One region of the Finegoldia sp. P1-F-LS genome, then DNA from elsewhere that is predicted to be linked to it. Evidence: a T-box and tRNA genes for the amino acid it is inferred to sense, from the RefSeq annotation. Region 1 holds a T-box; the other holds one or more tRNA genes.
What was found. A T-box is a leader RNA that pairs with one kind of tRNA and senses whether it is charged. The one in region 1 lies ahead of leuS (leucine--tRNA ligase), so its partner is inferred to be a tRNA-Leu.

Region 1 (17,141 bases):
AAAATTGATAGGAATAAATGATGATAGTATTAGAGAAACTTTAATGAGCTTTTCTGGAGTAGAACACAGATTGGAATTTGTAAGGGATTTGTCTGGAGTAAAATACTACAACGATTCTAAGGGAACAAATGTAGATGCAAGTGTTAAGGCAATAGAATCTTTTGATAAGAATGTTATTATATTGGCCGGTGGATATGACAAAAAAGTTAGCCTGGATAATTTTTTCATAGCTGGTAAAGATAAATTTAAAGCTTTGATTTTAATGGGACAAACTAGAGATTTGTTCGAACAAAAAGCTAAAGAATATGGATTTAAGAATATCTATTTGGTAGATGATATGAAACAAGCAGTAACTCAAGCTAACAAAATAGCCGAAAGTGGAGATGTAGTTCTACTTTCACCAGCTAGTGCAAGTTGGGGAATGTATTATAACTATGAAGAAAGAGGAAACGAATTTAAAGATTTAGTAAATAATTTGCGAGGATAGAGGCATGAAACTTTCAAAAGATGGGAAGGCTTTATTGTATATAACAGTTTTCCTGACAATTTTTGGAATAATTATGGTACTAAGTTCAAGCTGGCCAACAGCTGTAAGTGAACACAGAGCATGGTATTACTATGGACTAAGACAGGGTATTTTTGCTCTTCTTGGATTTGTTTTCATGCAGTTTACTGGTGTTTATGACAATGAGAATTACAAAAAAAATGCATTGTGGATTTTTTTAATCTCACTCATTTTGTGTGCATTAGTATTTACACCTTTAGGTAAAGAAATAAACTACGCAAAACGATGGATTAAGATTAAATCATTTAGTTTCATGCCATCGGATATTCTTAAATTTGCATCAATTAACCTTGCCGCAGCAATAGTATCACAAAAAATAAATAAAATTAAAACCTTTAATGAAGGTTTTTTAAGAATGATTTTCTTAGTTGCAGTATCAGGTGGAATTGTATTTATGCAACCTGACTTATCAACGGCAATTGTAATCATAGGAAGTGTATTTTGCGTATTTATGGTGAGCGGTTTGAATTTTAGATACATTGTGTCAACGTTATTAACAACACTGGTTTTCGGATACATAGCTATTTTCAAAGTAAAAATAGGTTATAGTAGAATTGACAGAATAATAGCTTTTGTTGATCCATTGGGCAATTTAGAAGATGAAGGATGGCAATTATCACAATCATTAGCAGCTGTGTCTAATGGCAGTTTTCTCGGTAGCGGATTGGGCATGAGTAAACAAAAATTTTTGTATCTATCGCAAGCTCATAACGACTTTATCTTCGCAATTATTTGTGAAGAATTTGGGTTTCTAGGAGCGCTGATTTTAATTATAGCTTATTTTGCATTCTTAGTTTGTGGAATTAGAATTGCAATGAAAACAAAATATATTTATTCAAAGTTATTGGTTTCTGGAATACTTTTTGTAATCGGAATACAAGCTTATGTTAACATGACAGTAGTTACAGGATTAATTCCTCCAACAGGATTGACCTTACCATTTATTTCTTATGGTGGAACGTCTTTGATGATTATGTTGGGATTAGTTGGAATAATCTTAAATGTAGACAGGAACAATGAAGAGGAGAGAAAATGAATATCATAGTATCTGGCGGTGGAACTGGTGGACATATATATCCAGCAATTTCATTAATAGAAGAATTAAAGAAAAGAGATAAGGATAATAAAATCCTATATGTAGGCACCGAAAAGGGATTGGAAAGTAGCATTGTACCAAAACTAGGAATAGATTTTAAAACTATACATGTGAGAGGAATTCCGAGAAAAATAAATGCGAATTCTTTTAAAGCTTTGAAAGAATTATTTCAAGGATTAAGAGAAGCAAATAAAATCCTCAAAGAATTCAAACCAGATCTTGTCATAGGAACTGGTGGATATGTGAGTGGACCTATATTATACAAAGCCACTAAAACTAAAGCGAAGGTAGCTTTTCATGAGCAAAATAGTTTTCCAGGAATTACGAATAGAATTCTATCTAGATATGTTGATAAATATTTTGTGACATTTAAAGAATCGATTAAATATTTCAAAAATCAAGATAAAGCTGTAGTAACAGGAAATCCAATTAGAAATAGATTTACTGATATTGAAAAAAACAAAAAATCTGCGCTCGAACAATACGATATTTCAGAAAATAAAAAGGTTGTATTTATTTTTGGCGGTTCAAATGGTTCTGAAATATTAAACAAAGCAACATTGAATATGATTGAAAAAATATCTAATCAAGATAAATTCGAAATAGTTTTAGCTACAGGTAAGTTGAACTACGATGAATTTATGCAACAATCAGGAAAAGAAATCAAAAACTTACACGTTTTCCCATATATCGATGATATAGATAAAGCTTATGCAGTATCTGATTTAATAGTGACAAGTAGTGGAGCTATAACATTAGCTGAATTATCTTTCCTGGGAAAAGCATCTATACTCGTTCCAAAAGCATATACAACTGAAAATCATCAAGAGCATAACGCCAGAGCTTTTGAAAAAAATGGAGCAAGTAAAGTAATATTAGAAAAAGATTTGAACTCTGATACATTGTTTGATCAAATTAACGAAATATTAAGTGATGATAATTTATTAAATGAACTTTCAGAAAACTCTAAGAAAATGTCATATCCAACTGCTTGTAAAGATATCGTAGATGAACTTTACAGATTGGTAGAACAAGATGAAAAAGCTTAGAACGGTTATTATTGTCGCAATATCACTATTGATTGCACTCATAGTATATTTATGTGCTACAATTGACTATTTTTCAATAAAAACAATAAAGGTTAAAAACAATAAAATAGTAAAATTATCTGAAATAAAAAATTATGCTAATTACTCATTAGGAGAAAATATTTTTAGATTTAACAAGAATAAATTACAAACTAAAATTAGTAAAGATATTTATATTAGAAGTGCGAATATCAAGAAAATTTATCCGAATACCATAGAAGTAACAGTAGAAGAAACGAAAGATATTTGTTATTTTGAAATTGGAAAGGATAAGTTTTTTGTAGATTCTGATTTTAATGTGGTAAAGAACAAAGATAGAATTGATTATTCTAAGATTGTTAAGATAGTTGGAGCAAATGAAAATTTGTCGAAAATAAATAATTTAGAATCAGATGAAAAGTTTTACGAATTTTTGAAGAATCTTTTTTCTCATAAAGTTTTAAATCAATTAACTGAAATTAATGTTTACAATGCAAGTGATATAACTTTGCTTACAAAAAATGAAATAAGCGTGTTTTTTGGAGATTTAAATGATTCAGAAAAGAAATCTAATAATATTTCAAAAATTTTGAATGAAATTAGTACTAAAAGTATAAACACAAAAATAGTAGATACTAAAGATCCTAAAAAACCATTTTTGATAAAAGAAAATGCAGAACAAAGTGAGTAAATACAGTTTCTGTAAATCATCGTAAAGAAATAAAGCAAGATACACATTGAAAATAAGGTGTATTTATAATACATTAAATAAAAACATGATACAAAACTGGAAACATTATCAAATTATTACAAGCGTCGCCAAAAGGATACAAAGCAATAATAATACAAAATAGAAATGCTAGATACAAACAACAAAAAAGAAATTTTAGAAAAATTATACTATAGATACAACAACGCTACAGTGTGAGACAAAAGCAGGTTTTTAACAAAAAAACGTTGAACTTGTAGTATAATTAAATCATAGAGATTGAAATAAATTTTAATTACGAATTAGGAGGATGTTATGACTTTTGATATGGAACTAGAAGATAATGATTTAGCAAAAATCAAAGTAATTGGTGTTGGTGGCGGTGGAAATAACGCTGTCAAGAGAATGAAAGAAGAAGGTTTACAAGGCGTTGAATTCGTAGCGGTAAATACTGACAAACAAATTTTAAATAATTTAGATATTAATACTAAATTACAAATCGGAAGCAAGATTACTAAGGGTTTGGGAGCCGGAGCTAATCCTGCAGTTGGTATGAAAGCTGCTGAAGAAAGTAGAAACGAAATCGAAGAAGCACTTGATAAAACAGACATGGTATTTGTAACTGCTGGTATGGGTGGCGGAACTGGTACTGGTGCTGCACCTATAGTTGCACAAATTGCAAAAGAAAAAGGAATTCTTACAGTTGGCGTTGTAACAAAACCATTTACTTTTGAAGGAAGAAAAAGACAAATGCAGGCTGAACAAGGTATCGAAGCTTTAAAGGGAAAAGTTGATACATTGGTAATAATTCCTAATGATAAATTATTACAAATTTCAGACAAGAGAACTACAATGTCAGAAGCTTTTATGATGGCTGATGAAGTTTTGATGGATGGTATTCAAGGTATCTCTGATTTAATTGCTGTACCTAACTTAATTAACTTGGACTTTGCTGATGTTAGATCCATTATGCTAAACCAAGGAATTGCTCACATGGGTATTGGTAAAGCGAATGGAGACAACAGAGCTATGGAAGCTGCAAAACTTGCAGTAAAATCTCCATTATTAGAAACATCAATCGGAGGAGCAAAAGCTGTTTTGATTAATGTTACAGGAAAAGAATTAGGATTATTCGAAGTTAATGAAGCTGCAGAATTAATCAGAGAAGAAGTAGATCCAGACGCTAATATTATATTTGGTGCTGGTATTGATGAGTCTTTAGGTGACGATATCAAAATAACTGTAATTGCAACAGGATTTGATTCTGATAACCCAATGGCTAACAAATTAAAATCAAATAAAAAGTCTGATCCAGTTTCTCAAAAATCAGAAGAAACTTCTGAAAAAGATCATGATGATATAGAAATACCTTCATTCTTGAAGAGAAGAGGATTCTAATGAAATGTCCGTTCTGTAATGCATCTGATACAAAAGTTGTAGATACTAGAGCATCTGAAGACGATAAAATTGTTAGACGAAGAAGAGAATGTATTTCTTGCCACAAAAGATTTACTACTTATGAAAGATATGACTTTAATAATCTTACAGTGGTAAAAAAAGATAAAAACAGAGAAGCTTTTGATAGAGATAAAGTGTATCGTGGAATGAAAAAGTCTTGTGAAAAAAGACCTGTTCCAGATTCAGTGTTGCTTGAGGCTACTAAAGAGATAGAAGTTGAATTAACACATAGCAATAAAAGGGAGGTAGATTCATCTGAAATAGGTGAATTAATAATGAAAAAGCTTAAGAAAATTGACAAGGTTGCATATATTCGTTTTGCTTCTGTGTATAGAGAATTTACAGATGTTAAATCTTTTAACGAGGAAATATCAAAATTAGATAATGAATAAGGTCGGGTAAATATCCGACCTTTAATTTTTATTTAACGATATTTAATTTTTATGGTAAGATATAAATAAAATAAATGTTAAAGGGGAAATATTTTGGATTTATTTGAATATAATTTACAATTACAAAAAGAAAATAGTTCACCGTTAGCAAATAGACTTAGACCAAAAAGTTTGGATAAATATTTTGGACAATCTCACGTGGTTGGCGAAGGAAAGCTTTTGAATAGATTGATAAAGGCTGATAAAATTCCTTCTATGATTTTTTACGGACCACCTGGAACTGGAAAAACAACTTTGGCAGAAATTATTTCGAATCAAACTAATTCTTTATTCGAAAGATTATCTGCGATTTCAAATGGAGTTAAAGACATTAGAGAAGTTATTTCAACTGCTAAGACTAATTTGAGCATGTATAACAAAAAAACTGTTTTGTTTATTGATGAAATTCATAGATTTAACAAATCGCAACAAGACGCATTGTTAGGATATGTTGAAGATGGAACAATTACTTTGATAGGTGCCACAACAGAAAATCCATTCTTTGAAGTGAACAAAGCTCTTTTATCTAGATGTCAAATTATCGAATTGAAACCGTTGACTTATAATGATATTAGAAATATTATAGAAAACGCACTTACAGAAGATAAAAAATTAAAAGAAATGAACATTCAAATAGATGAAAAAGCAATTGATGTTCTCGTAAATTCTGCAAATGGGGATGCGAGAAGTGCATTGAATGCTCTAGAGATTGCAATCGAGAGCACAGATCAAGTTAATGGTTGCTTAATTATAGATGAAGATGCAATTAAAAATTCTGTATTTAAACCTGTTTTGAAATACGATAAAGAAGAAGATCACTATAATGTTATATCTGCATTTATTAAATCTATGAGAGGTTCTGATATTGACGCAGCTTTATATTACTTAGCAAGAATGATTGAAAGCGGTGAAGATCCTAAATTTATTGCCAGAAGAATGGTGATTTTTGCATCAGAAGATATTGGACTCGCAAATCCTGAGGCTTTGACTGTGGCTATTAATGTATTTAACGCAGTTAATTTAATAGGGCTACCAGAATGTAGGATAAATTTATCGAATGGTGTAATCTATCTTGCATCAAGTGAAAAATCTAATACATCATATGTAGCAATCGATAAGGCATTAGAAGATATTCGTCAAAACAAGATTTACGATGTTCCTGATCATTTAAAAGACGCTCATTATGATGGGGCAAAATCATTGAATAGAGGAATCGGATACAAATATCCGCACAGTGACGATTCGTATCAACAATATTTACCTGACGAATTAAAAAATCAAAAATATTACGATCCAAAAGATATTGGATATGAAAGCAAAATATATAAAAAAATGAGGAGTAAAGAATGATATTAATTAAAGATTTGATTAAAGATTACGAAAAGTATTCTGACAAAGAAGTTGAAGTTGGAGGTTGGATTAAAAACTCAAGATTTAGTAAAAATGTTGGTTTTATTGAATTAAATGACGGAACTTTCTTCAATCCTGTTCAAATTGTTGTAGGAAAAGATAATGAGGATTTTGAAAAGTCTGAAAAGTTAAAACTAAGCTCTGCAATTATTGTTGTAGGTAAATTAGTTTTGACTCCAAATTCTAAGCAACCATTTGAAATTCAAGCATCAAAAGTTATTGTAGAAGGTGAATCTACTGATGATTATCCACTACAAAAGAAAAGACATACATTTGAATTTTTGAGAACAATTTTACACTTAAGACCAAGAACAAATACATTTAATGCTGTATTTAGAGTTAGAAGCAGATTAGCATTTGCTATTCATAAATTCTTTAACGAAAGAGGATTTGTATATGTTCATACTCCAATTATTACAGGCAGTGATGCTGAAGGTGCTGGAGAAATGTTCAGAGTTACAACATTGGATTTGGATAATCTTCCAAAAGATGATGACGGAAATGTTGATTTCACACAAGATTTCTTCTCAAAATCTACTAACTTAACTGTAAGTGGTCAATTGCAAGCAGAAGCTTACGCACTAGCTTTCAGAAATGTATATACATTTGGACCAACTTTTAGAAGTGAACATTCTAATACTCCTAGACATGCGGCAGAATTTTGGATGATGGAACCTGAAATATGTTTCGCAGATTTGGATGATGTATGTAGCTTGGCTGAAGATATGGTAAGATACATCATAAAAGATGTTATGGAAAATTGTGAAGAGGAAATTAAATTCTTTAATAGTTTTGTAGATAAAAACTTGATTGAAAGATTGACAAAAGTTGCAAACAAATCATTCAAAAAATTGACTTACACTGAAGCTATTGATATTCTACAAAAATCAGGAGAAAAATTTGAATATCCTGTTGAATGGGGAATGGATCTACAAACAGAACATGAAAAATATTTGAGTGAAAAAGTTGTTGACGGTCCAGTGTTTGTTACTGATTATCCAAAAGAAATCAAAGCTTTTTACATGAGACTTAATGACGACAAAAAAACAGTTGCTGCAACTGACCTTTTAGTTCCAGGAATTGGTGAGTTAATTGGTGGAAGCCAAAGAGAAGAAAGATTTGAATTATTGGATCAAAAAATGGATGAGCTAGGTTTCAACAAGGAAGAATATAAATGGTATCTTGATTTAAGAAAATACGGTGGAGTTAAGCACGGTGGATTTGGACTTGGATTTGAAAGAATGGTAATGTACATGACAGGAATGTCAAATATAAGAGATGTCATTCCGTTCCCAAGAACTGTTGGACATTGTGAATATTAATATTGTATTTAATTCTTTGATGTGGTATCATAGTAATAAGTTTTTATAATAATATTTGAATAAAAGTAGTAAATAATTAAAAATTTTCAGAGAGTTGATGGGTGGTGCGAATCAATATTTAAGATTATTGAACTTGTTTATTAAAAGAATATTCGTATATCTGCGTTAAAGATTTGAGTGGGATTAACCAATAAGAGTGGTACCGCGGAATTTTATTTCGTCTCTTCTATGTAAGAGGCGAATTTTTTATTATTTGGAGGTAAAAATGGATAGATATAATCCGAATTCTATTGAGAAAAAGTGGCAAAAATATTGGGAAGAAAATAAAACTTTCAAAACATCTGATGATAAATCTAAAAAAAGATTTTACGCATTAGTAGAGTTTCCTTATCCATCTGGACAAGGACTACACGTAGGTCATCCAAGACCATACACTGCACTAGATATTGTTTCAAGAAAAAGAATAATGCAAGGATACAATGTTTTATATCCTATGGGTTGGGATGCTTTTGGACTTCCAACAGAAAATTTTGCTATTAAGAATAAAATAAGACCTGAAGTTGTTACTGAAAATAATATAAAAAACTTCAAAAGACAAATGCAATCAATCGGATTTTCTTTTGATTGGGATAGAGAAATAAACACAACAGATCCAGATTATTATAAATGGACTCAATGGATTTTCATTCAAATGTTCAAAAAAGGTCTTGCTTATAAAAAAGAAATGCCTATTAATTGGTGTCCATCATGTAAAACTGGACTTGCAAATGAAGAAGTAATCAATGGTCACTGTGAAAGATGTGGTGGTCAAGTTGTCAGAAAAGTTAAGAACCAATGGATGCTTAAAATTACTGAATACGCTGATAGGCTTATTGATGATTTAAAAGATGTCGATTACTTTGATAGAATTAAATCTCAACAAATCAATTGGATTGGAAGATCATACGGAGCAGAAATTAATTTTGCAGTAAAAGAAGTTGATGAAAAAATTACTGTATTTACAACAAGAGCAGATACTATATTTGGTGCTACTTACATGGTTATTTCAGTTGATCATCCTTTGATTGAAAAATATAGTGATAGAATTAAAAACATTGATGAAATTAGAAGCTATAGATCAGAAGTTGCAAAAAAATCAGAATTAGAAAGAACAGATTTATCTAAAGAAAAAACAGGATACAAAATTGATGGATTAACAGCTATTAATCCTTTGACAAACAAAGAAATCCCTGTTTATGTTTCAGATTATGTATTGATGACTTACGGAACAGGTGCTATCATGGCAGTTCCTGCTCACGATGATAGAGACTATGAATTTGCTAAAAAATTTAATATTGATATGATTCCTGTAATTGAAGGATCTGACATAGAAAATTGTGCATTTACAGAAACAAATGAAGGAAATCTTATTAATTCAGGATTTTTAAATGGCTTGACTGTAGATGAAGCAAAAGAAAAAATGTATGAATACATTGAAGAAAAAGAAATAGGTCATAAGAAAACAAATTACAAATTAAGAGACTGGGTATTTTCAAGACAAAGGTATTGGGGAGAGCCAATTCCATTGGTTTACTGTGAACATTGTGGATGGGTTCCATTGGATGAGAAAGATTTGCCATTGGTATTACCAAAGGTAGATAATTATGAACCAACAGATAATGGAGAATCTCCACTATCAAAAATAGATGATTTTGTTCACACAAAATGTCCAAAATGTGGCAGAGATGCGGTTAGAGAAACTGATACAATGCCACAATGGGCTGGATCTTCTTGGTATTATTTAAGATATACTGATCCACACAATGATGAAGCTATAGCTAGCAAAGAAAACTTAGACTATTATACACCTGTAGATTGGTACAACGGTGGAATGGAACACACTACACTTCACTTATTGTATTCTAGATTTTGGCATAAATTCTTGTATGATATCGGAGTAGTTCCTACAAAAGAACCATACATGAAGAGAACTAGCCATGGAATGATTTTAGGGGACAATAATGAAAAAATGAGTAAGTCTCGTGGTAATGTCGTAAATCCAGATGATATAGTTAGAGATTTCGGTGCAGATACTTTGAGATGTTATGAAATGTTTATTGGAGATTTTGAAAAATCAGCTCCATGGTCAGAAAATGGAGTTAAAGGTTGTAGAAAATTCTTGGATAAAGTTTGGAGAACACAAGAGTTAGTTGATGGTGATTCTAATTTTGAAAAAATGGAAACCTTGATTCACCAAACTATTAAAAAAGTTAGTGAAGATTATGAAAATTTGAAATTCAATACAGCGATTGCTCAACTTATGACATTATTGAATGAATTCAACAACTTAGACAAAATCTCCAAGGAACAATATAAAATTTTCTTGATATTATTAAATCCAGTATGTCCACACATTACAGAAGAAATTTGGCAAAGAATGGGATATGAAGGATATGTTCATGAATCTAGCTGGCCTGAATATGATGAATCAAAGACTATCTTAGATGTCATTGAATTGCCTATCCAAGTAAATGGTAAATTAAGAGCAACAGTAGAAATAAACAGGGAAGCTTCAGAAGATGAAGTTTACGAAAAAGCTGTTAAGGATGATGTTGTTGCAAAATATCTTGAAGGCAAAAACGTAGTTAAGAAAATTTATGTTAAAGGAAGAATTTTTAATATAATTGTAAAATAATTTTGGTAATAGTAGATTGAGTTATCTTAATCTACTATTATTATTGACATAGGATATTTACACAACTATTTTACTATGATAAAATTTATCATAAATAGGAGGGCTTATGAGATTATCTACTAGAGGAAGATATGGGCTTGCGGCAATGATATATTTAGGCAAAAAATATGGAGATAATCCAGTTAGTTTGAATGAAATATCAAAAGCCACAGGACTTAGTAATAATTATTTAGAACAACTTATTCGAGAATTAAAAAAACAAGATTTAGTAATTTCTGTCAGAGGTGTACAAGGTGGTTATTTATTAAAAAAATCACCAAAAGAAATTTCGGTTGCCGAAATCTTGGAGTGCTTGGAAGAGTTCTTTGGAGTGACAGAATGCTCTGTAGTTCCTGGACTATGTTCAAGAGAAGATACTTGTCCATCTAGACTTATTTGGACTCAAATGCATGACGATATGATTAATAGTATTAAAAACGTAAGTTTACAAGACCTGATTAGCAAAGAGAAATAGATATGATTATTAATTCTGAATTTCTACACAATGCATTAGTATTTATAACTATTATTTTCATGGTATTTGGAACGTATTTTTTGATTACTGTGGGAAATAGTAAGGTAGATGAGAAATACAAAATTGTATTTAATTTCCATAAAATAAAAAAAACTACTATATTGATACTTATTCTATTGGGATTATTGGCTTTATTTTCAAAGTATCCTGTAATTTATCACACTATCAATACTTTATTGATAGGAATAATACTTTCATACATTATCAATCCTTTGGTTAAGTACTTTGAAAATAAAGGAATCAGAAGGTCGTTTGCAATTTTAATAATATATGTCATAGTAATATTTTTGATAATATTATTAGGAATGATTGTTGTTCCTCAAACTATTCAACAAATCAAAAAAATGATAATTAGTTTACCTGGTTTTATGGCCGATATTTCTATAAAAGTAAATGATTTTAATAGAAAAATATTCAAAGAGTATCCTAATGTAAGCAAAATAATGTCCAATGCGATGCAAACAGTTAATCAAAAACTTGGGACAATTCAAACTTCGATATTGGACATGTTATCACAAACAGGAAATATTACAGGAAGTATTTTTACTAATTTACTTAGAATTATTTTAATTCCTGTTGTTAGTTTTTATATGTTATTGGATAAAGAAAAATGTATTGATTTTATAATGGGATTTATACCAAATAAAAATAAAGACAAGTTTTTGAGCGTTTGCAATGATATGGATAAAGCTTACAGCGAATTCATTCGTGGTAGATTAATAATGGCGATATTTGTAGGAGTGCTTACAGCTATTGCTTTAATTATAATGAGAGTTGATTTTGCGATTATCATAGGAATACTTACTATGGTAGGAGATATTATTCCTTATATTGGCCCTTTTATAGCGGTTACTCCGGCTTTTATATTGGCTTTTTTAGACAGCCCAATAAAAGCTGTGGTTGTTGTAATTGTATTCGTATCTATACAATGGGTTGAAAACAACATACTTGCACCTAAATTGTTGGGTTCAAAAATTGGTATTAATCCATTGTTAGTAATTGTTAGTTTGATAATAGGTGGTGGAATGTTTGGAGTTGTAGGTATGATTTTATCAGTTCCATTCGTTGCTACAATTAAAATATTATATTTACATTTTAAAGATAAAATTAAAATGTTTTTTAAAAATTAGTGAGGTTATAATGAAAAATTACGGTTTAAATGAAATTAGAAAAAAATTCTTAGATTATTTTGGTGAAAGAGGACATCTTGTTATTAAATCATTTCCTCTTATTCCACAAGATGATAAGAGTCTTTTACTTATAAATGCTGGTATGGCACCATTGAAAAAATACTTTACAGGTGAGAAAAAACTTAAAAAAGACAGAGCAACATCTTCACAAAGATGTATTAGAACAGCAGATATAGATGAAGTAGGAAAAACACAAAGACATGGTACTTTTTTCGAAATGCTTGGTAATTTTTCTTTTGGAGATTATTTCAAAAGAGAAGCAATTACATGGGCATGGGATTTCTTGACAAATGAATTAGAAGTTCCAAAAGATATTTTATGGGTAAGTGTCTATGAAGAAGATGAAGAAGCTTATAATATATGGGTTAATGAAGTTGGGATTAGTCCAGAAAGAGTTGTTAAATTAGGCAAAGCTGATAACTTCTGGGAGTTAGATCAAGGACCTTGCGGACCATGCTCTGAAATTCACGTAGACAGAGGATTTGAATTTGATCCTAGAGAAGATGCAAAACCAGGTGATGAAGGCGAAAGATTCTTGGAAGTATGGAATTTGGTTTTCACACAATTTAACAAAACAGCAGATGGAAAATACGAAAGAATTGCTCATCCAAATATAGATACTGGAATGGGTCTTGAAAGAATTACAATGGTTTTGGAAAATGCTGACAACATTTTTGAAATTGGACTTGTAAAAGATATAATCAAAACTATCGAAGAAATTTCAGGTGTAAAATACAAAGAAAATCACAAGAACGATGTATCCATTAGAATAATTGCAGACCACGTACGTGCTATGACATTCTTAATCTACGATGGAGTAATACCAAGTAATGAACAAAGAGGATATGTACTAAGAAGACTTATAAGAAGAGCTTGTAGACATGGAAAATTATTGGGAATAAACGACAGTTTCATAGAAAAAGTTATCGATTCATGTATTAAAGTTTATGAATCAGGATATCCTGAATTAAAAGAAGATAGAGATAGAATTGTTAAAATAGCTAATGCCGAAGAAAAGAAATTCCAAGAAACTTTGGATTTGGGATTGAATATTTTAGATTCTATGTTGAAAGAAACAGATTCAGATGTATTTAGTGGTGAAAATGCATTCAAGTTATATGACACTTACGGATTCCCAATAGATTTAACTAAGGAATTAGTCGGTGAAGTTAACAAGACTGTAGATGAAGTTCAATTTAAAAAATTAATGGAAGAACAAAAAGAAAGAGCTAGGGGATCAAGAAATGAATCTAATATGGGTTGGTCTTCTGACAAAAAATATGGCGAAGGACTTCCAGAAACAAAATTTGACGGATATAATTCATTAAAAGATGAAAGTAAAGTTATAGAAATTTACGGTGAAGATGAAAATAATTTAAAAGCCGGACAAATGGGTATAATAGTATTAGATTGTACAACTTTCTATGGAGAAGGTGGAGGACAAGTAGGTGACAAAGGAATTATCTATAATGATAATTTCAAAGCTGAAGTGTACGACACTAAGAAAACAGGAAAGAAAGTATTCTTGCACTATGTTAAAGTCACTGAAGGAAGTCTACACGTAGGTGACAAAGTTACAATAGAAGTAGATGAACTTAACAGAAGAGATATTATGAAAAACCACTCTGCAACACACTTATTGCATCAAGCTTTAAAAGATGTTGTGGGGGATCATGTTAATCAAGCTGGATCTTACGTTGATGGTGAAAGATTAAGATTTGATATCACTCATTTTGAAGCGGTTTCAAAAGAACAATTAGAAAAAGTTGAACAAATTGTTAATGATAAAATAGCTTTGGGAATTCCAGTAAAAATTGATGAAATGTCATTGGAAGAATCACAATCAATAGGAGCTAGAGGACTTTTCGAAGATAAATATCAAGATGTTGTAAGAGTTGTTCAAATGGGAGATTATTCTATAGAATTATGCGGTGGAACTCACGTTAAAACAACAAGTGACATTCAAATGTTGAAGATAATATCTGAATCAAGTGTTGCTGCAGGTGTAAGAAGAATCGAAGCCATAACTGGCCGTGCAGTATACAAATATCTCAAAGAAAGAGATAGTTTGATTGATAATGTTAAGCATTCACTAAAAGCATCTAACGAAGACGAAATCACTAGAAGAATTGAAATGAATACTGAAGAAATTAAGGGATTGAAGAAGAAACTTAAAGATATAACAAATAAGGATTTATCTTCAAATGTTGATTCAGTTATTAATGATGCTGTAGAGGTTAATGGTACAAAAGTTTGCACATTTGAATTAAGTGGTTTGGACAATAATTCATTTAGAGATTTTGGAGAAAATATTAAATCAAAATTAGAAGATGGAGTTGTAATATTAGCTAATTCAGATGAATCAAAAGTATCATTTATAGCTTTAGTTACGGATTCTGCAGTTAAAAAAGGTGTATTTGCAGGAGATATTGTAAGAGAAGTTGCCAAAGTATGTGGTGGTAACGGCGGTGGACGTAAAGACTTTGCACAAGCTGGTGCAAAAGATAGTTCCAAAGTTGATGAAGCATTACAAAAAGGAATTGAAACAGTGAAATCAAAACTTAATGCTTAAAGGAGGCAAAAAATGGAAGGTAAGGATTTAAACCATACGGTTAGATTTGAAGCATCGAAACTTGAAAAGAAATCAATAAAGGAGACTTTGAAAAAAGTTTACCAAGCTTTAGAAGAAAAGGGATATGATCCTAAAAATCAAATTATTGGATATATATTATCAGGAGATCCTACTTACATTACAAGCTTTAATAATGCAAGAAATTTGATAAGACAAATAGATCGAGATGATTTATTGGGAGAAATGTTAGAAGTTTACTTGAATGAAATAGATAAATAAAGGATAATGTAGAGCTGTTACTTGTAACAGCTCTCAAAATATGTAAAAATTTATGGAAAGATATATTGGACTTGATGTGGGAGATAGGACTATAGGTGTCGCTATAAGTGATCCGTTTTTATTGACTGCCCAATCATTAATGACGATCAAGAGAAAAAGTAAAATTGAAGATATAGAAATCATTAATGATATAATTAAAGAGAAAGAGGTCAGTAAAATTATAGTAGGTCTACCTAAAAACATGAATAATACAATTGGCCCTCAAGCTAAAAAAGTTAAAACATTTGTAAAAGAGCTAAGAAAACATACGGATTTGGATATTGAATATGTTGATGAGAGATTGACAACTGTCAGTGCTACGAGAGTTTTGATAGAACAAAATGTATCAAGAAAAAAAAGAAAAGATGTAATAGATAGTGTTGCAGCGACATATATTCTGCAAACTTATTTAGATATGGGAAGATAATTATGGAAACAATAAAATTATACGATGAAAATAATAATGAAAAAGAATTTAAAATAATTAATACATTTGGTATGGATGATGATAATTATTGCGTATTAGAGGATGTATCAAATGGAGAGAATGTTATTTTGAAATATATAGGAAACGATGAACAAATTGAATTTATTGGATTAGAAAACGAAAAAGAATTAAACGATGCTATCGAAGTATATGAAGATCTAATGAATTCACAAAAGGAGCAATAATGAACATTGAAACATTAAAAACTAAACTAATCAATGCAGGATACAAAGTAACTAAACAAAGAGAAGTGATTTTTGAAGCATTGTTAGAAAATATGGATTCACACCTATCTCCGGAAGAATTAAACGAAATAGTAAGCAAAAAAGATCCGGAAATTGGTATAGCTACGGTTTATAGAACTTTATTAATTTTTGAAGAACTTAACTTGGTATATAAGTTAGATTTTGATGATAAAAGATACAGATATGAATTAGTGGATGAAGATGAAGATCACCATCATCACCATATTATATGCACGAATTGTGGTAAAGTTGATGAAGTTAAGTATGATTTATTAGAAGGCATCGAAAAGCAAATTAGAAAAGATTACAACTTCGATATACAAAATCACGATGTAAAGTTTTATGGGATATGTTCTGATTGCCAAGAGAAACTTAAAAATGAGGAGAAATAAATGGCAAAAAAGAATATTGATAAATTAAAAGTTATTCCACTAGGAGGACTTAATGAAATAGGGAAAAATATGACAGTAGTAGAATACAAAGATGATATTATTGTCGTTGATTGTGGAATGACATTTCCTGATGAAGAAATGTTGGGGGTAGATATAGTAATCCCTGATATTTCTTATCTAGAAAAAAATAAGGAAAAGATCAGAGGAATAGTTATAACTCACGGTCACGAAGACCATATTGGAGCAATTCCTTACGTATTAAAAAAATTAGATGTCCCTGTTTATGGAACAAAACTTACAATGGGACTTTTAGAAAATAAAATATTGGAGCACAAATTAAGTTTGAAGTCACTTCATACAGTTGATTACAGAAAACCAATTAAACTCGGAGAATTTAGCGTAGAGTTTGTAAAAGTATGTCACTCAATTCCAGATTCTGCAAGTTTAGCTATAACAACTCCTGTAGGAGTTTTGTTCTTTACTGGTGATTTTAAAATAGACTACACTCCAATTGATAATAATAGAATGGATTTTGGAAGAATAGCTTCCATAGGTAATAAGGGAGTTCTAGCATTATTCGCTGATAGTACAAATGTTGAAAGACAAGGTTATACTTTAAGTGAAAAAAGTG
Region 2 (17,141 bases), on a different contig from region 1:
TTCAACCGATGATGAACAATGCTCGAAAGGAAATAGGAGTTGATGAATCCATAGATTACCTAAAAGCAATCAATGCTCAATTTGGCAAAAACTTTGATGGTAGAGGAATGGTAATTGCAAATATTGATACTGGAACTGATTACAGACACAAAGCCATGAGAATTGACGAAGATGCGAAATCATCGATGAAATATAAGAAAGATGATTTACAAGGAACTGACAAGTACTTTTGGTTGAGTGATAAAATACCTCACGCTTTTAACTATTATAATGGTGGCAAAATCACTGTCGAAAAATATGATGATGGTTCAGATTATCATGATCCACACGGTATGCATATAGCAGGAATTCTTGCTGGAAATGATACTGATGAGGACATAGCTAATTATAATGGTATTGACGGGATTGCTCCAAACGCTCAAATATTTTCTTACAAGATGTATTCTGATTCAGGTGATGGATTTGCCGGTGATGAAACGATGTTTCATGCTATTGAAGATGCAATCAAGCATAAGGTCGATGTAGTATCTGTATCATCAGGTTTTACAGGAACAGGACTAGTAGGAGAAAAATATTGGCAGGCTGTTAGAGCTTTGAGAAAAGCCGGCATTCCTATGATTGTAGCAACTGGAAACTACGCAACAGCTGCATCAAGCTCATCATGGGACTTGGCAGCAAATAACCAACTAAAGATGATTGATACAGGCAATGTAACTAGAACTGCTGCACATGAAGATGCTATCGCGGTCGCATCAGCTAAAAATCAAATAGTAGAGTTTGACAAGGTCAATATTGGTGGAGAAAGCTTTAAGTATAGAAATATCGGTACCTTCTTCGATAAGGATAAGATTATTAGAAATGAAGACGGAAGCAAGCTATCTGACAAAGTAAAATTTGTTTATATAGGCAAGGGTCAAGATGAAGATCTAGTTGGTCTTAATCTTAAAGGCAAAATTGCCGTTATGGATAGAATCTATACCAAAGATTTAAAATATGCCTTTAAAAAAGCTGCCGATAAAGGTGCTCGTGCAATCATGGTTGTAAATACAGTTAACTACTACAACAGAGATAACTGGACAGAGCTTCCAGCCATGGGTTACGAAGAAGATGAAGGAACAACTTGTCAAGTATTTTCAGTATCAGGTGATGATGGTCTAAAGATTTGGAATATGATTAATCCAACAAATAAAACAGAGGTTAAAAGAAATAAAAAGGAAGACTTCAAAGATAAGCTTGACCAATACTATCCAATTGACATGGAAAGCTTCAACAAAAACCGTCCAAAGCTTGGTGATGAGAAAGAGCTAGCCTTTAACTTTGCTCCTGATACAGATAAGGAACTTTACAAGGAAGAAGTAATAGTTCCAGCAGCTTCTACATCTTGGGGTCCAAGGGTTGACCTCCTCCTAAAGCCAGATGTATCAGCACCAGGAAAGAACATCAAATCAACTCTAAATGTAATTGACGGCAAGTCAACTTATGGTTATATGTCAGGAACAAGTATGGCAACACCAGTAGTTGCAGCATCAACAGTATTGATTAGACCAAAACTAAAAGAGATGCTCGCAAAACCTGTCTTAAAAAACCTAACTGGTGACGATAAAATCGACTTAACTACTCTTACAAAGATTGCCTTACAAAACACAGCAAGACCTATGATGGATCCAACAGGTTGGAAGGAGAAATCACTATATTATGCTTCACCAAGACAACAAGGCGCTGGTCTTATTAACGTAGCTAATGCACTAAGAAATGACGTTATAGCTAGCTTTAAGAATTTAGACTCTGAAGGTTTGGTAAATTCATATGGATCTATTTCACTTAAAGAAATTAAGGGCGATAAAAAATATTTCACAATTAAATTAATTAATACATCAGATAGACCTCTAACATTTAAAGCTTCATCATCTGCAATCACAACAGATTCCTTAACCAATAGACTAAAACTTGATGAAACTTACAAGGATGAAAAATCTCAAGATGGAAAACAAATTGTTCCAGAAATCCATCCTGAAGTAATTAATGGAGCAAAGATAACATTCGAATACGATACATTTACCATAAAACCGAATTCAAGTTTTGACTTAAATGCTGTAATAGATGTCGGAGATGCTAAAGATAAAAATAAATTTGTAGAATCCTTCATTAGATTTGAATCTAAAGAAGAAGTTGAGGCAATGTGCGGTAAGGGAAACAAGACAGTTTTTCAACCATCTCTATCAATGCCACTTATGGGCTTTGCTGGAAATTGGAACAAGGAGCCAATCCTTGACAAGTGGGCTTGGGAAGAAGGTTCAAAATCAAAGACAATGGAAGGTTATGATGACGATGGTAAACCAAAAATACCTGGAACCTTGAACAAGGGTATAGGTGGAGAACACGACATCGATAAATTCAATCCAGCTGCTGTTATCCAAAACAGAAAAGATGGAAATACAAAATCACTTGATCAAGACCCTGACTTATTTGCACTAAATAACAACCAAGGCTTATTTGATCCATCACAAAGCGAATCAAAAGTCGCAAGAGTTTACCCACTCGATTCTAAAGGACAAAATCAAGAAGTACAAATAGAAAGAGGGCTAACTCCTTCACCACTTGTTCTAAGAAGTGCAAAAGAAGGACAAATATCAATCGTAAATACCGATAAAGAAGGAGAAGGTCAAAAAGATCTTAAAGTAATAACTAAAGAGCATTTTATTAGAGGTATCTTAAACTCTAAGAGAAATGACGCTAAGGGTATAAAATCTTCTAAGTTAAAAGTTATGGGAGATTTAAAATGGGATGGATTAATCTACAACCCAAGAGGAAGAGAAGAAGGCGCTAATGATGATAATAATAACCAAGACTTGGAAACAAAACTTAGGGGTCAATTTGAACCAATAGCTGAGGGTCAATACTTCTACAAGTTCAAATATAGATTAACCAAGGATTATCCATGGCAAGTTTCTTATATACCAGTAAAAATTGACAATACAGCTCCAACAATTGTTGATGTTGATTTCTCTAATCCAGACAAAATCAAATTAATAGCAAAAGATACCTACCACAAGGTAAAAGATAAGTATAAAAACGAAACCTTGTTTGTAAGAGATCAAAAGAACCATCCAGATAAATTTGAAGAAGTAGCCAACGAAGTATGGTATGCAGGTGCAGCTATTGTTGATGAGAATGGTGATGTTGAAAGAAACCTTGATGTTAAATATGCAGGAGAAGGCGAAGGAAGACACAGAAAGCTTGATGAAAAAGGAAATACTATCTACGAAATTAAAGGAGCTGGAGATTTAAGAGGAAAAATCATAGAAGTAATCGCCCTAGATGGTGCAAGCAACTTCACCAAAATCCATAGGATTAAATTTGATAATAAAGCTGACGCAAAAGGAATGATTTCGTATTACCTAGTAGATCCTGAGACAGATGCTTCTTCTTACAAAAAACTAGGTGAAATTTCTGAAGAAAAACTTAAAAATGCTCAAAGTCCAGAAGCTTCAAATAAGGCAGAAGAAAAGAAAGATACTGTTGAGGAAAATCCTATAGAGGGACCTTCAAATCTAGAGTTAAACAAAGAAATCTCTACTGTTAGAGGCTTTGAAGATAAAGACCTAAAGAAACTAGTTAAAAAGAAATATAAGCAAGAATACGACTATGTAAATGGTGGAAAAAGAACAGTAGAACTTGATTATCAATATGATGAAAATGGAAATATAAAAGCCTATGAAGATGGAAGTGCTCTAGAATATGAAACTGAGAAACTTTATGATGTTAAATCAAAGCTTGGTGGAGTATTAAGCCCATCTAAGGATGGTCATTTTGAAATTCTTGGAAGAGTAAGTAATGTATCAAAAGATGCTAAGGCTTACTATGGTAATGACTTTAAATTAATAGAAATTAAGGCAAGTAAATACGACCCACAAACAAAAACTCTAACCTTTGACTTATTTGCAAACACAAATGATGTAGTCGATGGTCTATCCTTTACTGGAGATATGAATATCCTTGTAAAAGATAAGGACCAAACAAAAGCTAAAACTATAATAAGGATGCCAGAAAAGAAGGATGAAGCAAAGGAAGCTTCACCATATGCTTCAAGCTACGGAAATATTATCGAACTAGGTGAAGGTGAGCTTACAAAACAAAAACCAAAAGATCCAAGTGCGATGGATACAAACAAGATGTTCTTCGATAAGAAATCGGGTCACTATGTATTAAACGATAACATGAGTGTAAGAAAGGGATATGCCCTAAGAGTTACTACATTTAACCCAGGAAAAACTGACATGCTCGATGGCAATGGAGTTTATAGCAAGGCAGATATAGAAAAAATCCAAAAGACTTCCCCTAACATCAAGGCCCTATCACAAAAAACAATCTACTGTGATAGTAGAAATGTTCAAGATGGAAGAAGCGCTCAATCGGTTCTTATGTCAGCATTGGATGGTTTTAATATAGTTAGATACCAAGTATTCAAATTCAAAACTAATGATAAGGGAGAGGCTATAGATAAGGATGGAAAGCTTGTAGATGATCCTTCTAAACTAGTTCTTCTTGGCAAAGATGGCAAGGAATATATCGGAGATGATAAATCAAACGTTGAAGCCATTAAAGAAGACGGTGCAATGCTATTTATCGATACAAAGCCTGTGAATCTATCAATGGATAAAAATTACTTTAATCCTTCTAAATCTAATAAGATTTACGTAAGAAATCCAGAATTTTATCTAAAAGGAAAAATTTCTGATAAAGGTGGATTTAACTGGGAAATGAGAGTTAATGAGTCAGTTGTAGATAATTATTTAATATATGGTGATTTACACATTGACAATACAAGAGACTTTAATATAAAACTTGATGTAAAAGATGGGGATATCATGGATTGGGGAATGAAAGATTATAAGGCAAATGGATTCCCAGATGAAGTTAAAGATATGGATGGCAATGTCTATCTACAAACTGGTTATAGTAATCTTAATGCCAAGGCTGTTGGAGTTCACTATCAATTCCTCTATGATACTGTAAAACCAGAAATTGAACAAAAAGATGATGGTAACACAGCTATTGAATATGAAAAAGATAAATTTATCAAATTCAATGTTACAGATAAGAGAGATGGCGATAAAGCTGGAGAAATCCAAGACAAACAAATCTTTGTAAATGGTAAAGCATACAAGTCCTTAGAAGATATCAAAGATATAAAAGATGATAAGCTAACAATCAAGTTTGTAGTAAAAGACTTTGCAAACAATACTAGGGTAAAGGAATTTAGCTTTGACAAAAAAGCTGGATCATTAACTCCTATAGAACCAGAAAAAGTCAAGCTTACTATAGATAATAAGGAAAATGAACTAGTAAAAGGTGAAGATTTCGTTCTTCCAGCTTATAATGGAGAAGTAGCAGAAGGATATCAATTTGATGGCTGGGAAATTTCAGGAGTAAAGGACAAAAAAGAATCAGGTTATGTTTTGTTCGTAACAGAAGAAACAAAAATAAATTCAACTTTTAAGAAAATTAAGGTAAAAGAACAAGAAGAAAACAAACCTACATTCGATATTAATAAGAAAAAGGAAACGTCTCAAGAAAATACTTGCCAACCAAAAGAAACAGAAAATTCAACAGACGTATCAAGTGACGATAATTCAAATCAATCGGATTTAGCTAATGATACTGAAGTTAAAATTTCTGATGATAAAAAAAATAGCTCTGAAAGCAAAAATAATGTTAATGTTGATAAGTCTGAAACAAATGAAAAAGAAGAAATAAAGACTAGTAAATCTTCATTCGATATTAATAAGAAAAAGGAAACATCTCAAGAAAATACTTGCCAACCAAAAGAAACAGAAGATTCAACAGACGTATCAAGTGACGATAATTTAAAACAATCGGATTTAGCTAATGATACTGAAGTTAAAATTTCTGATGATAAAAAAAATAGCTCTGAAAGCAAAAAAATTGTTAATGTTGATAAGTCTGAAACAAATGAAAAAGAAGAAATAAAGACTAGTAAATCTTCAAACAAAAAGAACGACAAAGCTTATAAATTAGGTGAAAAAGACTCCGTTACAACAGTTGAAATCAACAAGACTACTGACAAAACAAATTCACCTAATAAAATTGATAAAAGCAGAAATATTAAAGGTAATGTGATTAGAAAAAATCAGCATATATTACCAAAAGCTGGGAATATTAGCGAAATCATAATGATGTCGGCAGCAGGATTTATGTCAGTAGCAGGTGCCTTCTTTGGATTTAAGAAAAAAGACAAAAACGAAGAGAAATAATAGTATAGCAATACAAAAGTTTTAGTTTTTAAGATTAAAAGAGTGTGAGATAATTTGCGTATCAACTCTTACCAGAGACTGTGAAATAGTTTGTGTGTAAAATCCTCCTGATATAATAGAAATCAGGAGGATTTTAAAATGCCAAGAAAAAGACCAGAAACAAGACTCAACAAAATATCCAAGATGTTAATCGAAGAGTATCAACCAGAAACAGTACAAGATTTTCAAGAAGCTTTGAAAGCTATTCTAGGCGACACAATGGAGCAAATGTTAAAAGCAGAGTTAGATGAACATCTAGATTATGAATATGGTGAAAAGCCACTGTCATTAAACACAAGAAATGGATCAAGTAAAAAAACAGTTAAATCATCATACGGAAACATAGACCTAAACATTCCACGAGACAGAGAAGGATCTTTTGAGCCACAAGCATTGAAAAAATATCAAAAAGACATATCAAACATAGAAAACCAAATAATATCTATGTATGCAAAAGGAATACCCTCGCCTAATAATATCATAAACTCATTTCATTCGTTGGATATTATTGGCTGGGGCAGGCCCTGACAACAAGAGACATATCAACACACATAAAAGAAATCTATGGATTTGGAATATCAGAATCCATGGTAAGCAAAATAACAAATAAAATACTACCAACTATTGAAGAATGGCAAAATAGGCCACTAGAAAAAGTATATCCATTTGTATTTTTAGATGCAATACACTATCATGTAAGAGAAAATAACATAGTAGTAAAAAAAGCAGTATATATAGCACTAGGATACAATACAGAAGGATACAAAGAAATACTTGGAATGTGGGTAGGAGAAAATGAATCAAGTAAATACTGGCTATTGGTATTAAATCAATTAAAAGAACGAGGATTAGAAGATATATTAATAGTCTCAACAGATAATTTATCAGGATTTAGCCAAGCAATAGAAAGTGTATATCCAAAAACAGAAATTCAAAAATGCGTAATTCATCAAATAAGAAATTCAACAAAATTCGTATCATATAGAGATATAAAAGAGCTAATGAAAGACTTAAAAACAGTATACAAAGCATCAACAGAAAAACTAATACTAAGTAATCTAGATATATTTGAAGAAAAATGGGGCAAAAAATACCCAATGTGTGTAAATTCATGGAGAAATAACTGGGCAGAATTATCAACATATTTCAAATATCCAGAAGGAATAAGAAAACTAATATATACAACAAATAGCATAGAAAATTTTAATAGACAACTTAGAAAAGTAACAAAAAACAAAACAATATTTCCAAGCGACTACGCCCTACAAAAAAGCCTGTATCTAGCGATGGTAGATGCTTCAAGTAAATGGACAAGTAGAATAAGAGGATGGGATCAAATACTGTCACAACTATCAATATTTTTTGAAGGCAGAATCTAAATTTTGCCATAAAGATAATAAAAAAGGTAGATTTTGAAAAATCTTGACCTTTTAGTTTAATTGTGCCAAAATTAGGTTACAAATATCTGAACTTTCAGATTTTAGTAATAAAAGTATATTTTAAAAAAATATCAGCTCACAACCTATCAGGAGGATCTGATATACAAAACTTTTCACATACCCAAAATATATTAAATGGTACAATGAAGATAGGATTAAAACAAAATTAAACGGAATGTCCCCTGTTATGTACAGATTACATTCCGCTTAAAATATTATTAAATTATTCCGTGTTTACGGGTTCAGGTCATAGTTTTTTTCTTCTAATTTCTTTATTTTTTCTTTTAATTGTGCCTGTGTTAATGAATTATCTTCTAAATTTTTCTGATAAATATTTATATGATATGATAGATTTTAAATATTATTTTGCTACTTTTACTTTAAATTATGTTCTATATTTTGCCATTAAAAACTGACCTCCTTAAGTTAGTTTTTAGGTCCAACTTTTGAGGTCAGTTCAGATTTTATACATAAATTATTTTGCTATTAAATTTATTCTGTTATATCTTCGCCGTTGTAAGCGTGAGTATATATCATTTTTACTATTTCTGGATTTGATTCACGTGGATTTGTCAAAGTACATGGATCTTCGTAAGCATTCTTGCTCATTTCATCCAATACAGCGTCAAATTTTTCTTTGTTAAATCCGAATTTTTCTTCAACTTCTTTCAATGTTGGTGGAATGCCAACTTTCTTAGCTAATTCTCTAACAGCAATTGGATAATCTTTTACGTTTAATTCTTTTTCAATCCAATCAACTTTATTAGTAGCTTTTCTGTTAAATTGTGTGATGTATGGAAGTAGAATTGCGTTAGCAAGTCCGTGAGTAATTCCAAATTCGCCACCAATTTTGTGTGCTAATGAGTGAACTAAACCAAGTGAAGCTGATGTAAATGCGATACCTGCCATTGTTGATGCATTATGCATTTTTTCACGAGCTTCCATGTCGTCTGGATTTTCGCAAGCTTTTGGTAAATATTCAAATACCAATTTCAATGCGTGAATTGCAAGTGCGTCAGTATAATCGTTAGCGATATTAGATACTAATGCTTCTGTAGCGTGTGCTACAACGTCCATACCAGTATTTGCTGTAACTGATTTTGGCATCTTAGATGGTAGAACAGGATCTACTATAGCGATGTCTGGAACAATGTGATCAGATACTAATGGATATTTGATGTGTTTTTCAGTATCAGTGATAACTGAGAATGCAGTAATTTCACTTGCAGTACCTGAAGTTGATGGTATACCAACGAATTTTGCTTTTTTACGAAGTTCTGGAAGAGATCCTGGTTCAATGATATCTTCGAATTTTAATTCAGGATGTTCATAAAAAGCCCACATACATTTTGCAGCGTCCATTGCAGAACCGCCACCTAATGCGATTATCCAATCTGGTTGGAATTCTTGCATTTTCTTAGCGCCTTCTTCAACAGTTTTAACTGATGGATTTTCTTCAACGCCATCAAAAACGCATACTTCCATATTTGCGTTCTTCAATTCTTCACAAGCTCTATCTACGAAACCGTTTTTCTTCATAGAATTTCCACCTGTAACAATAATTGCTTTCTTACCTTTCAATTCACTTAATTTTGAAAAAGTTCCTTCTCCGAAATAAATGAAACCTGGAATATGAAGTACTCCGTTTGCCATAATAAATCACTCCTTTTGTAAGTTGTACAAAAACAATATGTTTCTGCTATAATAATATTATAACAATATTTGAATCGTTTAGTCAAATAAAAAACGAAATTTTTAACAGATAAATAGCATCGTGTTAAAGTGTTTTATCATGATGAATAACAACGATATTTTAAAACGTAGTTTTAGATTTTGGAAAGCGTTTCACAAAAAAATTGGACAAATAAAAAGGAGAGTAAAATGTCAGAAGAAAACAAAACGAAAAATGTAAAAAAGAAAATATGGATAATATTGATAGTTGTACTTATTTTCTTGGCATCATGCAGCGCATTGGTGTTCAAATCAGCAGGATTTCAAAGATTTAAGAAAAATGTAAAAAGCGAATACAGCGGTGGAATCAAAAGAGAAATCATAATTTATAATGCAGAAGGAAAAGAAATTTTCAAAAAAGAAGGAAAATTTGATTTTACTTACGATGACAAATGTATCGAATACATTGATACTCAAACTAATTTAAAACACAACGTGTTTGCGGGGGATAATTCCACGGTAATTATTAATGAATTGAAATAATAAAATTTTGGTATTAAATTTTAGAAATAGAGAGTTTTAGCGACTCTCTTTTTTTATATTCAAAATCAGACTTTAATATACAAGAAACTGTATAAAATCAGTGAAGAAAAATTCTTACCGAAAGTTTTACCGAAAAATTTTTAAAAAACTTGAGATATTTAGGCAAAAATACTTATGTTTAAAAACAAAAAAGCCCATTTATCAACGTTTTGAGTTAAAATGAGCTAATTTCAAAATATATGGTGGAGATGAGGAGAATCGAACTCCTGTCCAAAAATATATCCCTAAGAACTTCTCCGAGTGCAGTCAATTAATTTTTATTCGTCGATCAAAATTTAACTGACAAAACTATGATCGATATATCCTCTTAAATAATCTCATATACCAGAGGAAAATATACGAGATGTTCCTGCTCATTAGTTGAGATTCAAAAAGAAAACGCAGGACGATTTTCTAGTTTTTGAATCGGCCGCCGTTATTAGGCAGCTAATGCGAAGTTATTATCTTCAGCGTTTATATTTAGTTGTCCTTTTTTTACGTTTGTAGACGAAAACGACTCGCTATTCAAACTTCAATATCCCTGTCGAAACCAAGACATCCCCATATTTTTACAACTATATTTTACCATAAAATGTGTAATTCTTCAAATAATTGATAAATATATGAACATATTATAAAATGTAGGTAATAATATATTTGGAGGTTTTTATGAAAATAGCAATAGCAGCCGATCACGGTGGATTTGAATTAAAAGATTCAATGGTTGAATATATAAAAAGTTTGGGAAATCAAGTTGTGGATTTGGGAACAAATTCAGCTGATTCAGTAGATTATCCAGATTATGCAAAGAAAGTTTGCGAAGAAATCCAAAAAGGAAATTCTGATTTGGGAATTTTGATTTGTGGAACAGGTATTGGCATGAGCTTGGCTGCGAACAAATTCGAAGGAATAAGAGCGGCTTGTGTGTCTGATGTGTACAGTGCGAAAATGAGCAGAAACCACAATAATGCAAATGTGCTTTGCTTCGGAGCGCGTGTAATTGGAGATGAAGTTGCCAAACTAATCATCAAAACTTTCTTGGAAAATGAATTCGAAGCTGGTCGTCACCAAAGAAGAGTGGACAAGATAATGGCTTTCGAAAAAGAAAACAAGGGATTATAAAATGTCAAAAAAAGCTTTAATTATTGACGGCTCATCTCTTTTATTCAGAGGTTTTTATGCTATCAGAGATTTGACAACAAAAGATGGAATTCACACTAATGGTGTGTTTGGATTTATGAATATGTATTATTCTGTTATGGGAAAAATCAATCCAGATCTTGTAGTTGTGTGTTTTGATAGAAAAGAGCCAACTTTCAGACACGAAAAATATTCTGAATACAAGGGCAATCGTCAAGAAACTCCGGAAGAATTAATCGGCCAATTCGATATGTTAAAAGAATTGTTGAAAGCGATGGGAGTTTCATACATTGATTTGAAAGGATATGAAGCAGACGACATTGCAGGAACATTGGCAAAACAAGCTTCATCAAAAGATTACGATGTGTATTTATTGACTGGTGACAAGGATTATCTGCAGCTTATTGACAATAACACAAAAGTTGTCCTTACAAAAAGAGGAATCACTGAAACAAAAATCTATGATGTAGATGTTTTGAAAGAAGAATACGGAATTACGCCTAAACAAATGATTGATTTGAAAGGTTTGATGGGAGATAAATCGGACAATATTCCCGGAATTGATGGCGTTGGAGAAAAGACTGCTCTTAAATACATTCAAAAATACGGAAGCATTGAAGGATTGTACGAGCATGTCGATGAAATTTCCGGCAAGAAAACTAAGCAAAAAGTCATTGATGGAGAAGACATTGCATATTTGAGTAGAGAGCTTGGAACGATTAATACAGATGTTCCTGAAGATTTAATGGGATTTGGAATCGAGGATTGTACTATAAAAGAAGCTGACAATGATCATCTGATTGAAGTCCTTACTAAACTTGAATTCAACAGTTTTATCAAAAAACTTCCAAACGAAGAATCCAATGAAAAGTTTGAATATGAAAACTTAGATGAAAAAGTAGATGAAATTAAAGCTTATATTAAAGAGAACAAAAAGTTTACTTTTGCATTGTTCAATGATGATTATTATGTGGACAATGAGCCTGTGATTTTTGCTATTTACACTGACAAGGTGTACATTACAAGAAACGTAGATCTTGTAGAATTATTCAAGGAAGAATTCGAATCGAAAGATATCAGCAAGCTTTCATTTGATATCAAACCATGTATTTATCATTTGATGCGATATGGTATCGGCATTTCGTACAATTACGATGATGTTGTAATCATAGAATATTTGCTCGATCCATCCAAGACAAGTTATAGTATGGAAAGATCTGACCCTAAAGTTATCGGATATGATTTCAAGCCGCTTGAAGATATTACAGGAAAAGGCAAATCCAAGAAGACTATTTTGGAATCTGACGAGAAAGAAATCGACAATTACATTGTGAAATACATGATGTTTACAAATAAATTGTACGAAAAGATTTCAGAAATAGAAGAAGAAGATATGATGCATCTGTACAGAGATGTTGAAATTCCTTTGATAAAAGTTTTGTGTGACATGGAATTTACGGGAGTTTGTGTCAAGAAAGAAACTTTGGTCGAGATGGGAGAACTTTTCGAAGATGAGATAAAATCAATCGAAAAAAGTGTTGAAGAACTTATCGGAAAGAAAATCAACATCAACTCATCAAAGCAATTGGCAGAAGTGTTGTTTGAAGATTTAGAGCTTCCTGTGATAAAGAAGAACAAAACAGGCCCATCGACAGACCAAGAAGTTTTGGAAGCTTTAAGTGGAAGACACGAAATTATCGACTACATTTTAAGATACAGAACAATTACGAAACTTAAAACAACATATATCGATGGAATGGTGGATTTAATCAAAAAAGACGGCAAAATTCACACGACTTTCCAACAAACTATCGCACAAACTGGAAGAATTAGCTCTACTAATCCTAACTTGCAAAATATTCCTATTAGAACTGAAGAAGGAAGATTAATTAGAAAAGCATTTGTTCCAAGCGAAGGAAATATGTTGTTGGATGCGGATTATTCACAAATTGAGCTTAGAGTGTTGGCTGATTTGGCAAATGATGAGGTTATGCTTGATGCATTCAAGCACGGTGCGGATATTCACAGAAAAACTGCCAGCGAAGTGTTCAAGGTTGATTTTGATAAGGTAACATCACTTCAAAGATCCAACGCAAAGGCTGTAAACTTCGGTATTGTTTACGGAATTGGAGATTATTCTTTGAGTAAAGATTTGCACATAAGTAGAAAAGAAGCCAAAGAATACATCGAAAATTATTTGGACACTTACAAAGGTATCAAACAATACATGGAAGATATAGTTGCAATTGGCAAGGAAAAAGGCTACGTTGAAACTATTATGAACAGAAGAAGATACATTCCAGAATTGAAATCCAAAAACTACAATGTTAGAAGTTTTGGGGAACGTGTGGCACTTAACACGCCAATCCAAGGATCAGCAGCGGATATCATCAAAGTTGCAATGGTCAAATTCTACAATAGATTGAACGAAGAAAAACTTAAAGCAAAATTGATTTTGCAAGTTCACGATGAGCTTATTGTTGATTGTCCAAAAGACGAACGAGAAAAAGTTCTTGAAATAATGAAAGATGTCATGACACATGCTGTTGATTTGAAAGTCGATATGAAGATAGACGTAAACAGTGCAGATAATTGGTATGATGCAAAATAAAAAAATCATCGTAGTTTGTGGCAATATCGCCAGCGGGAAAAGCACGGTGTGCAGAAGAATAAGAGAAAAAGGCTTTGTTGTAATAGATTTGGATGAGATTACTCACCAAATCTATGAGCAAGGTACAGATCTTTATTACAAGCTTATTGATGAGTTTGGAAAAGAAATTTTAGATGAAAATTCTGACATAGATAGAAAAAAACTTTCCAAACTTGTATTTAATTCAAAAACATTATTAAAAAAGCTTGAAGAATTGACACATACTGATATAATATTAAGAGTAGTAAAAAGAATTAAGAAGGAAAAGTCTGATTTGATTTTTCTAGAAATTTCTATGTATTTGGAAAGCAAAGATTTGCTTGACAAATATATCAACGTCGATGAAGATTGGGTAGTTGTAGCTGACAGGGACATTAGAATTCAAAGAATAATCGATAGAAACAACTTTGATTACGATACTGCTGTTACAAGAATTAATTCCCAACTAGATTATGAGAAAAAAATTAGTGAATTTGACGAAGTTATTGTAAACAACACGACTGAATCAGATTTAATACTCAAAGTTGACGAACTAATAGATAGGAAAAAATTATGAAATTTATTAAAAGATTTTTAATCACGATTATTTCAATTATTGTGATTGTGTTTTTAGTTGGATTTGGCGTGAGCGCTTATTCTACAGTGACAAGGCCAGTTAAATATGTCGATTTAGTTAATACATACTCAAAAGAATACAACGTTGATCCACTTTTGGTTATGAGTGTCATTAAAGTTGAATCTAACTTTGATCCAAGTGTAAAATCAAAGGCTGGAGCTTTGGGGCTTATGCAATTGATGCCAGACACTGCTGAAAGTATTAACAATATGAGAAATACTCACTTTACAATGGATGATTTGAAAAAACCTGACAAAAACATTGAGATGGGTACTGCATATTTATCGTATTTGTTGCATCATTTCAAAAACCACGATTTGGCGATTGCTGCTTACAACGGTGGAATTGGAAATGTAAAAGAATGGTTGTCGAACGAATCTTTTTCAAAAGATGGTCAAACTTTAGACGATATTCCATCTTCTGAGACGAAATACTACGTTGTAAAGGTTGAAAACCAATACAATATTTACAAGATCTTCTACGAAGATACTAAGCTAGAAGAAAATATGCACAAAAGTTTCAAGGTTTGGGCGAAAAACTACATTAAATTAATCAAAAATATTATTAATAAATATTAAAAGACCTTTTTAATAAAGGTCTTTATCACGCAGGGGTGGTGGAATGGTAGACACGCTGTCTTGAGGGGGCAGTGGGAGTAATCCCGTAAGAGTTCAAGTCTCTTTCTCTGCACCATTTTTTATTTTATTAAAGGGGTGAAAAAATGAGTTTAGAAAATCTGACTTTTAAGGGCGGATTTCACATGGATGATCATAAATCCTACACTCAAAATTGTCCTTTAGATACAAATTTTGAACCTAAAATGGTTTACATCCCATTGCATCAACACATTGGTGCGCCTTGTACACCTATAGTAAAAGTAGGCGACGAGGTTAAAGTGGGCCAAAAAATTGGTGAATCTAAAGCGACTATTTCAGCGCCTGTTCACAGTTCAGTTAGTGGAAAGGTTATGAAAATTGAGCAAATGGTATTGTCAAATGGTCAAAAAGGTGAAGTCGTAGTAATCGAATCAGACGGTTTAAACGAGTTAGGATACACTGAAACAAATGATGATTTCACACAATTATCAAAAGAAGTTATCCTAGAGAGAATAAAAGAAGCTGGTATAGTAGGTTTGGGTGGAGCAGGATTCCCTACACATCTTAAGATGAATAAAAAACCCGATGTAAAAATCGAGCAAGTTATCTTAAACGGGGCAGAATGTGAACCTTATTTAACTAGTGACCAACTTAACATGGAATTATATCCTCAAAAAGCTATCGGTGGATTGAAAATTATCATGAAATTGATGGATTGCGACAAAGGATACATAGGGGTTGAGGATAACAAACAAAAAGCTATCGGAATTTTGAAAAATGCCGCTAAGGATGAGAAAAATATTTCGATTTGCTCTGTTAAAACAAAATACCCACAAGGGGACGAAAGAAGACTTATCAATGCAATTACTGGTAAGAAGATTTCGAAAGCTCAAAGATCAAACGAAAGAGGAGTTCAAGGTTTGAATATTTCAAGTGCTATGGCAATTTACGATGCTGTAGTTCATAGTATTCCTTTGACTCATAGAATTGTAACAATGACAGGTTCAGCTATCAAAGAACCTAAAAATATATACGTTCCTGTAGGTACTAAATTCAAAGATTTAGTAGATTATTGCGACGGATTCAAAGAAACACCATATAAGATTGTAGTTGGTGGACCTATGATGGGTGCTTGCCAATACAATTTGGAAGCTCCAACTGTTAAAACAACAGGTGGAATTATTTGCATGAACGAAAAAGATGCAACTCTTGCTTCTCCAGAACCTTGTATTAAATGTGCTAAGTGTGTGGATGTATGTCCTATCGGCTTATTACCATTGTTCTTACAATTAAAATCATTGAACGGTGATTTTGAAGGAGCAGAAAAAATGCATTTGAATGATTGTATCGAATGTGGTACTTGCAGCTATATTTGTCCATCAAACAGACCATTAGTTGAAGCAATTGTACACGCAAAGACTCAATTAAAAGCACAACAAAGGAAAAGGGGATAGTCTATGGAAAATAAAGAAATTGTACAAAAAGAATACGACTTATCTCATTTAATCGTAGAAGCTGCTCCTCATCAAAGAAGTGCAGAATCTATTCAAAGAATTATGCTTGATGTTATCATCGCTTTAGTTCCTGCTTTGATAGTGAGTGTTTACGAATTCGGAATGAGAAGTTTAGTTTTGGTATTATCAGCAGTTATAGCTTGTGTATTATCAGAATATTGTTATCAAAAAATAATGAAACAACCTTCTACAATTAGCGATTTATCAGCTGTTGTAACAGGTATGCTTTTGGCTTACAACGTTCCAGTTACTTTGCCAATTCCAATGATCATCATAGGATCGGTATTTTCAATCATAATTGTAAAACAATTATTTGGAGGAATTGGTTCAAACTTCATGAACCCTGCATTAGCAGGACGTGCTTTCTTGATGGCAAGTTGGGCACAAGCAATGAGTAACTACACTGCTCCACTAACACAAAAAGCAGTGGACGCTGAAAGTTATGCGACAGTTTTATCAGGTGGTCAACCAGTTGGTTTTATGAATGCCATCATAGGACACATGGGTGGTACAATCGGGGAAGTAAGTGCAATAGCATTACTTATCGGTGTAGCTTATCTATTATACAGAAGAGTAATCAATCTTAGAATTCCATTAGTTTACATCGCAACAACATTTG

Region 2: it has a tRNA-Leu gene. The T-box ahead of leuS (leucine--tRNA ligase) is inferred to sense a tRNA for this amino acid. The anticodon was not compared.

The regions. Positions count from the first base shown of each region.
Region 1 is NZ_JBRFJH010000001.1:101,318-118,458, forward strand. Features, by position in the region: gene murD (UDP-N-acetylmuramoyl-L-alanine--D-glutamate ligase) at 1-487, shown strand, start outside; gene ACU68Y_RS00705 (FtsW/RodA/SpoVE family cell cycle protein) at 492-1,601, shown strand; gene murG (undecaprenyldiphospho-muramoylpentapeptide beta-N-acetylglucosaminyltransferase) at 1,598-2,710, shown strand; gene ACU68Y_RS00715 (cell division protein FtsQ/DivIB) at 2,697-3,419, shown strand; gene ftsZ (cell division protein FtsZ) at 3,753-4,835, shown strand; gene nrdR (transcriptional regulator NrdR) at 4,835-5,287, shown strand; gene ACU68Y_RS00730 (replication-associated recombination protein A) at 5,381-6,676, shown strand; gene asnS (asparagine--tRNA ligase) at 6,673-8,058, shown strand; T-box leader at 8,107-8,286, shown strand; gene leuS (leucine--tRNA ligase) at 8,324-10,732, shown strand; gene ACU68Y_RS00745 (RrF2 family transcriptional regulator) at 10,839-11,246, shown strand; gene ACU68Y_RS00750 (AI-2E family transporter) at 11,249-12,436, shown strand; gene alaS (alanine--tRNA ligase) at 12,447-15,068, shown strand; gene ACU68Y_RS00760 (IreB family regulatory phosphoprotein) at 15,081-15,347, shown strand; gene ruvX (Holliday junction resolvase RuvX) at 15,400-15,813, shown strand; gene ACU68Y_RS00770 (DUF1292 domain-containing protein) at 15,816-16,058, shown strand; gene ACU68Y_RS00775 (Fur family transcriptional regulator) at 16,058-16,510, shown strand; gene ACU68Y_RS00780 (ribonuclease J) at 16,511-17,141, shown strand, end outside.
Region 2 is NZ_JBRFJH010000003.1:83,061-100,201, reverse strand. Features, by position in the region: gene ACU68Y_RS03870 (S8 family serine peptidase) at 1-6,275, shown strand, start outside; partial or broken gene ACU68Y_RS03865 (IS256 family transposase) at 6,459-7,693, shown strand; gene ACU68Y_RS03860 (IS3 family transposase) at 7,884-7,964, shown strand; gene ACU68Y_RS03855 (iron-containing alcohol dehydrogenase) at 8,246-9,406, opposite strand; gene ACU68Y_RS03850 (hypothetical protein) at 9,635-9,967, shown strand; RNA gene ssrA (transfer-messenger RNA) at 10,208-10,569, opposite strand; gene rpiB (ribose 5-phosphate isomerase B) at 10,676-11,128, shown strand; gene polA (DNA polymerase I) at 11,130-13,757, shown strand; gene coaE (dephospho-CoA kinase) at 13,744-14,352, shown strand; gene ACU68Y_RS03825 (lytic transglycosylase domain-containing protein) at 14,349-14,990, shown strand; tRNA gene ACU68Y_RS03820 (tRNA-Leu) at 15,020-15,105, shown strand; gene rsxC (electron transport complex subunit RsxC) at 15,134-16,462, shown strand; gene ACU68Y_RS03810 (RnfABCDGE type electron transport complex subunit D) at 16,466-17,141, shown strand, end outside.